One region of the Cupriavidus sp. FW305-3-2-15-C-LB2 genome, then DNA from elsewhere that is predicted to be linked to it. Evidence: predicted binding sites of a transcription regulator. Region 1 holds the regulator's gene; the other holds the start of a gene.
What was found. The regulator sigma-54, encoded in region 1, starts transcription at its own class of promoters, with help from an activator protein. The targets are predictions, from matches to a motif close to TGGCANGNAANCTGCTTT.
Positions count from the first base shown of each region.

Region 1 (4,208 bases):
AGGCCCTTGATGCGGCCGTGCGGGATTGCCACGCCGGCGCCCAGGCCGGTGGATCCAAGCGACTCGCGCGCGAACAGGTTGTCCGTCACGATGGCGCGCGCCACACCATGGTTGTTCTCGAAGAGGAGCCCGGCCTGCTCGAACACACGCTTCTTGCTGGTGACGCTGACGTCGAGGGTGATGTTGCCGGGTGGCAGCAATTTGGCCAAACGATTCATGGGCGATGCGCAGGATTTCAGTTAGCGGGCGGACCGTTCCGCCGGGCAGTGGGCTGGCTCCGGCCTGCCGTTGGCCTGGCCGGAGGCGTCCGGCCCATTATAGAGCAGCGACTACTCCCGCATTGTGCAGCGCAACGGGGCAAGCCGGTGCAGAAAGATACATGGTGATGCAATGGTGCCTCCGCGGCGGGGAGCCGGTGCACCGGTGCGGGGCACGGCCAGGATTCCCTCTCTTTGTATGGCGCAGCATACACCTTGGCGCAGCGCTTGCGAACACCCTTGCTCATTCGGGTGAAAAGCATCGGCTCCGGCGCCACAGCCGGGCCGCGCCGCCAGTGCGGGCGCGGCATGCCGGCGGCAACCGGGAACGCGAGGGCGCAAAAAAGCCGCGCTTCTTGGCGCGGCTTGCCTGTTCAATCCTGATTCAGCAGCCCGCTGCGGGGCTGCCGGGCACGGTCATTGCTGCATTTGCGCTGCGGCCATCTGGTACTTGACCGCTTCGCGGTCGTGGCCTTGCACGCGATCCTTGTAGCGGATCACCTGACGGTCCAGCTTGTCGACGAGTGCGTCGATCGCTGCATACAGGTCTTCGTGATGCGCTTCGACAAAGATGTCCTTGCCCTTGAGATGTAGATTGATTTCCGCGTACTGACGCCGGTCCTTTTCTTTATGGTTGTCGACAGAGAGCAGCACACTAACGCCAATGACTTGATCGAAATGCCTGACGATTCGCTCCAGCTTCGTTTCCACGTACTCACGCAGAGGGGGCGTGATGTCCAGGTGGTGTCCACTGATCTTGAAGTTCATAGCGCTTCTCCTTCTGAAAGAGCCTCACCAGGCAGGCGGTGGGCTCGGCTACAAAGACTTGCGGAGATTGACTGCGGGGATCTTCAGGGCTTCGCGATACTTGGCAACGGTGCGGCGTGCGACAACGAAGCCTTGTTCGCCCAGCAGTTCGGCAATGCGACTGTCGGAAAGGGGATTCCTCGGGTCTTCGGCTCCTATCAGTTGCTTGATCAAGGCGCGGATGGCCGTTGACGAAGCCGCGCCACCGGTTTCGGTGGACACGTGGCTGCCGAAGAAGTACTTCAGTTCGAAAGTACCCATCGGCGTTGCCATATATTTATTGGTCGTCACCCGGGAGATGGTTGACTCGTGTAAACCCAGTGTATCGGCAATCTCCCGCAAAACCAAGGGGCGCATGGCGATTTCGCCGTGGCTGAAAAAGTTCTTTTGACGCTCGACAATGGCCTGCGAGACACGCAGGATTGTGTCGAACCTCTGCTGGATGTTCTTGATCAGCCAGCGCGCCTCCTGCAGCTTCTGCTGCAGCCCGGCGGTGCCGGACTCACCCTTTGCGCCACGCAGGATTTGCGCATACATGTCATTGATGCGCAGCCTCGGCATCACATCCGGATTGAGCTGCGCGATCCAGCCGCCGCCTCCCTTGCGCACGAACACGTCCGGCACCACGAAGTCCGCCTCCGGGCGGCTGTATGCATGGCCGGGGTAGGGCGCCAGCGAGCGGATCAGTTCGTGTGCGGACTTCAGCGCCGCTTCATCCACCTGCAGCGCCTTCTTCAGCCGCGTGTAGTCGCGTACTGCGAGCAACTCCAGGTGGCTGGTCACGATGTTCAGGGCCAGTTCGCGCTGCGGGTGCGTCAGGCGCCGCAACTGCAGGGCCAGGCACTCGGCGGCGTTGCGCGCGCCCACGCCGGGCGGGTCGAAGCTCTGCAGCAGCGTGAGGATGGCGTGGACCTCCTCGATCTCGAACTCGAGTTCTTCCGGCAACTCCGTGCAGATCTCCTCAAGCGATGCGCTCAGGTAGCCATCGTCGTCGAGCGATTCGATCAGGAAGATGGCCAGGCCCTTGTCGCGCGCCGAGATCTTCAGCGGCGTGAGCTGTTCCATCAGGTACTCGCGCAGCGTGGGCTCGGCTTCGCGCAGCTGCATCGGCGTTTTTTCGTCCTCGTCGCCCTGGGGGCGGCGGGCAAAGTCGTCCAGGCTCCAGTCGCTGCTGCCATAGTCGTCGCCGTTGCCGCTGTCGCCATAGCTGTCGTCGTCAGCCGCGCCGTCGGCGCGGGCCTCGCCATTGCCCTGCGGCTCTGCCGGCGCGGGCGCCGGTGCGCTCTGCAGGTTGACCGAGCCGTCGGCCGCCACGCGCAGCGGGCTTTCGATCCAGTCGTTCTCGCGTTCGAGCAGAGGGTTTTCCGTCAGTGCCTGTTCGACCTCTTGCTGCAGTTCCAGCGTGGAAAGCTGCAGCAGCCGGATCGACTGCTGCAGTTGCGGGGTCAGGGCCAGATGCTGGGAAAGGCGGAGCTGTAGCGACGGTTTCATGCGACCTATTCTATGCGCATCTTTCCGTTGTTGGAACGGAAATTGCTATCGCTTATGCGGTCTGATCGCTGCTGGCTGTGGCAGGCCCACGTGCGCCCGCGAATAGCCTGCCGCTCCATGGCAGGCCGCTGCATCACATGCGGAAGTTCTCGCCCAGGTAGACGCGCCGCACTGCGTCATTGGCGATGATTTCCTCGGGCTGGCCCGCGGCCAGCACCGTGCCTTCGCTGATGATGTAGGCGTGGTCGCAGATGCCGAGCGTCTCGCGCACGTTGTGGTCGGTGATCAGCACGCCGATATTGCGTGCCTTGAGGAAGCTGACGATGCGCTGGATCTCGCCCACGGCGATCGGGTCCACGCCGGCGAAGGGTTCGTCCAGCAGGATGAAGCGCGGCGACGACGCCAGCGCGCGCGCGATTTCCACGCGGCGGCGCTCGCCGCCCGACAGCGACAGCGCCGGGTTGTTGCGCAGGTGCGCGATCTGCAGGTCGTCGAGCAGCGAATCCAGGCGGCGCTCGATCTCGGCCTTGGGCAGCGGCTTGCCGTTGCTCACCTGCAGCTCCAGCACCGCGCGGATGTTCTCTTCGACGTTGAGCTTGCGGAATACCGAGGCTTCCTGCGGCAGGTACGACAGCCCCATGCGCGCGCGCTCGTGGATCGGCAGGCCGCTGATGTGGTCGCCGTCGAGCACGATATCGCCTTCGTCCAGCGCCACCAGGCCCACGATCATGTAGAAGGAGGTGGTCTTGCCCGCGCCGTTGGGCCCGAGCAGGCCGACCACCTCGCCGCTCTTCACGTCGAGCGAGACGTCCTTGACCACCGTGCGCGAGCCATAGCGTTTCTTCAGGTGGCGCACGACCAGCGTGCTGCCGCCGGCAAGGACGGTGGAGGCTTCGACGGAAGGCTTGTCGGCGATGGTTGCGGTATCGGTCATTGGCACAGTCTGGCGTTCAGGCGTTTCTGGCGCCGGCCGCATGCGATGCACGCAGCCGGCGCCAGGCGTCAGGGTTTGTTGGCAGGCGCGGGCGCCGGCTTCAGGTCCAGCGGCGAGCCGCCGCTGCCCGTGGCGCCGGCCTTCTGGTCCTGGCGCGGCGACAGCACCGCGCGCACGCGGCCGGACGGATTGGCGGCCGCGGCATCGCCGCTACCGCCGCCGGCAGCCGTGTAGAACTCCTTGCGGCTGTCGTAGGTCAGCACCGCGCCGCGGATCTCGTCGACCTGCTTGGCGCCCTGCAGGCGCGCCATGCGGGCATTGCCGATCAGCTTGGAGTACTCCTGCTTGCCGTCGTACTCGATGCGGTCGCCCCAGCCGTCGATGTATTCGTCGACGCCTTCGCGCTTCTGCCGGATGTAGGCCTGCTTGCCCGGCTTGGCGGTGGCCACCGCGAACTGGTAGCCCTCGGGATCGGTGCGCAGTTCGGCGGCGTCGGACTTCAGGATCATGGTGCCCTTGGTCAGCACCACATTGCCGGTCAGCGTATAGATCTGCTTGACGTCGTCATAGCTGGCGTTGTCCGCCTCCAGCACCATCGGCTTGTCGCGGTCCGCGCGCTCGGCCAGGGCGGGCTGGGCCAGCAGGCCGAAGGCCATGGCCAGGGCGAGCAGGGCCGGGGCGGTGCGTCGACGGGACGATGTCGTCAGGGAAGCAGTCAT
Region 1 covers NZ_JBYSZW010000048.1:36,131-40,338, reverse strand. Annotated here, with positions in the region: gene ptsN (PTS IIA-like nitrogen regulatory protein PtsN) at 1-218, opposite strand, end outside; gene hpf (ribosome hibernation-promoting factor, HPF/YfiA family) at 675-1,025, opposite strand; gene AC3WRR_RS27600 (RNA polymerase factor sigma-54) at 1,074-2,555, opposite strand; gene lptB (LPS export ABC transporter ATP-binding protein) at 2,689-3,489, opposite strand; gene lptA (lipopolysaccharide transport periplasmic protein LptA) at 3,558-4,208, opposite strand.

Region 2 (4,208 bases), on a different contig from region 1:
GGCCGAAGCGCTCGAGCTGGTCCCGCCGCCGGCCCAGACCGCTGAAGCGAAGCTGGGCTGGATGCATCGGCTGCGTACCGGGCTGTCCAAGACCAGCCGCAACATCGGCACGCTGTTCGTCGGCGTCAAGGTCGACGAGGCCCTGTTCGAAGAACTGGAAACCGCGCTGCTGATGGCAGATGCCGGCGTGGAAGCCACCGAGTACCTGCTGGGCGAGTTGCGCAAGCGCGTCAAGGCCGAGCGCATCGAGACCGCCGAAGGCGTCAAGGCGGCGCTGCGCGAGCTGCTGACGCAGCTGCTGCGCCCGCTGGAAAAAACTATGGCGCTGGGCCGCGAGCAGCCACTGGTGATGATGATCGCGGGCGTCAACGGCGCCGGCAAGACCACCAGCATCGGCAAGCTGTGCAAGCACTTCCAGCGCTATGACCAGAAGGTGCTGCTGGCCGCCGGCGATACCTTCCGCGCCGCCGCGCGCGAGCAACTGACGATCTGGGGCGAACGCAACAACGTCACCGTGGTGGCGCAGGAAAGCGGCGACCCGGCGGCGGTGATCTTCGACGCCGTCAATGCGGCCAAGGCGCGCGGCATCGACATCGTCATGGCCGACACCGCCGGCCGCCTGCCGACGCAGCTGCACCTGATGGAAGAGCTCAAGAAGGTCAAGCGCGTGATCAGCAAGGCCATGCCGAGCGCGCCGCACGAGGTGCTGCTGGTGATCGACGCCAACACCGGCCAGAACGCCCTGCAGCAAACCCGCGCCTTCGACGACGCGCTGGGCCTGACCGGCCTGATCGTGACCAAGCTCGACGGCACCGCCAAGGGCGGCATCCTGGCGGCTATCGCGCGCCAGCGCCCGGTGCCGGTTTATTTCATTGGCGTGGGCGAGAAGGTGGAGGACCTGCAGCCGTTCAAGGCGGATGAGTTCGCCGAAGCGCTGCTGGGGTAAGGCCCGGTTGCGAACGCTTATTCCGCGTCAGGCTGCGCCTTCGGCTCCGCCTTCTGGAAAGCAGGCAGCTCCATGCAGGTTTCATAGATCCTGGCGATCGCCGGGTAGCGGGCCAGGTCGATATTGAAGCGCTGCGCGTTGAATACCTGCGGCACCAGGCAGATATCGGCCAGCGTGGGCGTATCGCCAAAGCAGAAGCGTCCGGCCTTGCCGCCGCGCTCCAGGTTGGCCTGCAGCGACGCAAAGCCCAGCTCGATCCAGTGGTGGTACCACGCGTCCTTGACCTCGTCGGTCACGCCCACGGTGTGCTTCAGGTACTTCAGCACGCGCAGGTTGTTCAGCGGGTGGATCTCGCACGCGATCTCCTGGGCCAGTCCGCGCACATAGGCGCGGTCCAGCGCCGTGCCGGGCAGCAGCTTCGGCTCGGGATGGACCTCGTCCAGGTATTCGACGATGGCCAGCGATTGCTGCAGCACGTGCTCGCCGTCGGCGAGCGCCGGCACCAGTCCGTCGGGATTCACGGCGCGGAATTCCGGCTTGAGCTGCTGGCCGCCTTCTTTCAGCAGGTGCACCGGCACATAGTCATAGGCCAGCCCCTTGAGTTCCAGCGCAATGCGCACGCGGAATGAGGCCGAACTGCGGAAATAGCTGTAAAGCTTTAGCATCGGATCAGACTACCTTGATGGTGAGATCGCCCACGCCGCCGACGTGGCACTGCATGACATCGCCCTTGACCACCGGGCCCACGCCTTCGGGCGTGCCGCTGAAGATCAGGTCGCCCGGCTGCAGCTCGAACAGCTTCGACAGGTACGACACCATCTCCGGCACCGACCAGATCAGGTCGGACAGGTCGCCGCGCTGCTTCTCCACGCCGTTGACCGCCAGCGTCACTGCGCCCTTCTGCGGATGGCCGATGGCCAAGACCGGCACGATCGGGCCGATCGGCGCGGACTGGTCGAAGGCCTTGCCGGTCTCCCAGGGGCGGCCGGTCTTCTTCGATTCGTTCTGCAGGTCGCGGCGGGTCATGTCCAGGCCCACGGCGTAGCCGAACACGTGGCCGGCTGCCTGGTCGACCGGGATGTCGCGGCCGCCCTTGCCGATCGCCACCACCAGCTCCACTTCATAGTGGCAGTTGCTGGTGCCCGGCGGGTACGGGAAGGCGCCTTCGGTGCCGTCGGCGACGTAGCTGACCGCGTCGGACGGCTTGCAGAAGAAGAACGGCGGCTCGCGGTCGGGGTCCGAGCCCATTTCACGGGCGTGGGCAGCATAGTTGCGGCCGACGCAGTACACGCGCCGTACCGGGAAACTAGCATTGCTGCCGCGCACCGGCACGCCAACGGGCGCGGCCGGAGCGAACACGAATTCGGTCATGCATCTCTCCAGATTGTTCTGATCGGTGCTGCGGCGCGGGTGGGCAGGGTTGCAGGAAGCAGCCATGCGCGGCGTCGCCAGCAGACGCGCCCGGCGCAGCAGGGCAACAGGATACACCGCGAGAGTTGGCTCTGCGTACGACCGCATACAATGAATCCAGGCATCCTCGCAGCGCCAGCGCACCGAACTGGCGCAGGTGCCGGATACTTACCCGGCGCGAATCTTGCATGGCGCACTGCAACAGAGCCTAGCCATGACACGACGCCACCCGCCCCCATCGCCCACCGCTGCCGCACCTGCCCCGCCCACTGCCGGCGGCCGGGTGTTGCGGATCCTGCTCGTGCGCGACCCGCATGACGCCGACCCGCTGAACGTCGAGACCATCCGCGGCGGGCTGGTCAGCGCCGGCTTTACCGAGATCCAGATCGTCGATGCCGACCTGCGCCTGCCGGATGTGATCACGGCCACCCAGCCCGACATGCTGATCATCGCGTCTGAATCCGCCGCGCGCGACACCATCGAGCATGTCTGCGTCTCGACCCAGCATGCGCCGCGCCCGATCGTGCTGTTCACCGACAACGACGACAGCCAGCGCATCAAGGCAGCGCTGACGGCGGGGATCACCGCCTATATCGTCGACGGCCTGCGCGCCGAGCGCGTCAAGACCGTGCTCGACGTGGCCTACACACGCTTCGAACTGGATCAGCAGCTGCGCGCCGAGCTCGATGCCACCCGGCTCAAGCTGGCCGAGCGCAAGGTGGTCGAGCGCGCCAAGGGACTGCTGATGCAGGCGCGCGGCCTCAGCGAGGACGAGGCCTACAAGCGCCTGCGCAGCATGGCGATGGAGCGCGGCCTGAAGCTGGTGGACGCGGCCCAGCGCGTGATCGACGTGATGGGCTGAGCCGCTCCCGCCTGCCAGCCGTGGTGCGCCGCCGCACGCGACTGGTGCAATGCACGCTCCTGGCGCTGCCGCACTGCGTCACCTCCCTCCCCTGCTCCCCCGAATGTGGCGGCGGCCAGCGCGCGCGCACCACATCCGATCATTTCCCCCCGATCCGTCACAAATCCGCCCTCGAATGCTGCACTGCACAGGCTGGCACACGCCTTGCGTTATGCAGGTATCGGCCAACGGCGGCCGACCAACAATTTCGGCGGACACGGCCAACGCGGGCTGCGTCACGCCACGGACAACGGCGTCCCTGCGCCGCACCGGTCTTCTGGCGAAGCCGGTCGCGGAGGGGACGCCTTTTTTCTTGGAGCCATGCAATGCCCTCTCGCCTCAGGATTGCCAAGCCGCTGCACGCAGCCGTCCACGTTCCCGACGCGGCTGCCGACGCCGTGCCGGCCAGCAGCGGCCGCCGCCGCGCGCTTGCCACCATCGCCGGCGCCAGCGTGATGACGCTGGTCGATCCGCTGGTGCGCGCCGGTGCGTGGGCAGCGGGCTCGGACGCGCCCGAGAAGACCGACGTGCGCATCGGCTTTATCCCGCTGACCGACTGCGCCTCGGTGGTGATGGCCGCGACGCTCGGGCTGGACAAGAAATACGGCATCAAGATCACGCCGACCAAGGAAGCCTCATGGGCCGGCGTGCGCGACAAGCTGGTCAACGGCGAGCTGGACGCGGCGCACGTGCTGTACGGACTGATCTACGGCGTGCAGCTGGGCATCGGCGGCCCGAAGAAGGACATGGCCGTGCTGATGAACCTGAACCACAACGGCCAGGCCATCACGCTGTCGTCCAAGCTCGCCGAGAAAGGCGTCAAGGACGGCGCCAGCCTGAAGGCGCTGATGATGAAGGAGAAGCGCGACTACACCTTCGCCCAGACCTTCCCCACCGGCACGCACGCAATGTGGCTGTACTACTGGCTGGCGGCCAACGGCATCAACCCGA
Region 2 covers NZ_JBYSZW010000018.1:52-4,259, forward strand. Annotated here, with positions in the region: partial or broken gene ftsY (signal recognition particle-docking protein FtsY) at 1-946, shown strand, start outside; gene maiA (maleylacetoacetate isomerase) at 964-1,611, opposite strand; gene AC3WRR_RS15060 (fumarylacetoacetate hydrolase family protein) at 1,616-2,317, opposite strand; gene AC3WRR_RS15065 (ANTAR domain-containing response regulator) at 2,571-3,218, shown strand; gene AC3WRR_RS15070 (CmpA/NrtA family ABC transporter substrate-binding protein) at 3,584-4,208, shown strand, end outside.
Region 2: a site for sigma-54 is predicted at 2,530-2,547, ahead of AC3WRR_RS15065 (ANTAR domain-containing response regulator). Genes of this name have one in related genera too.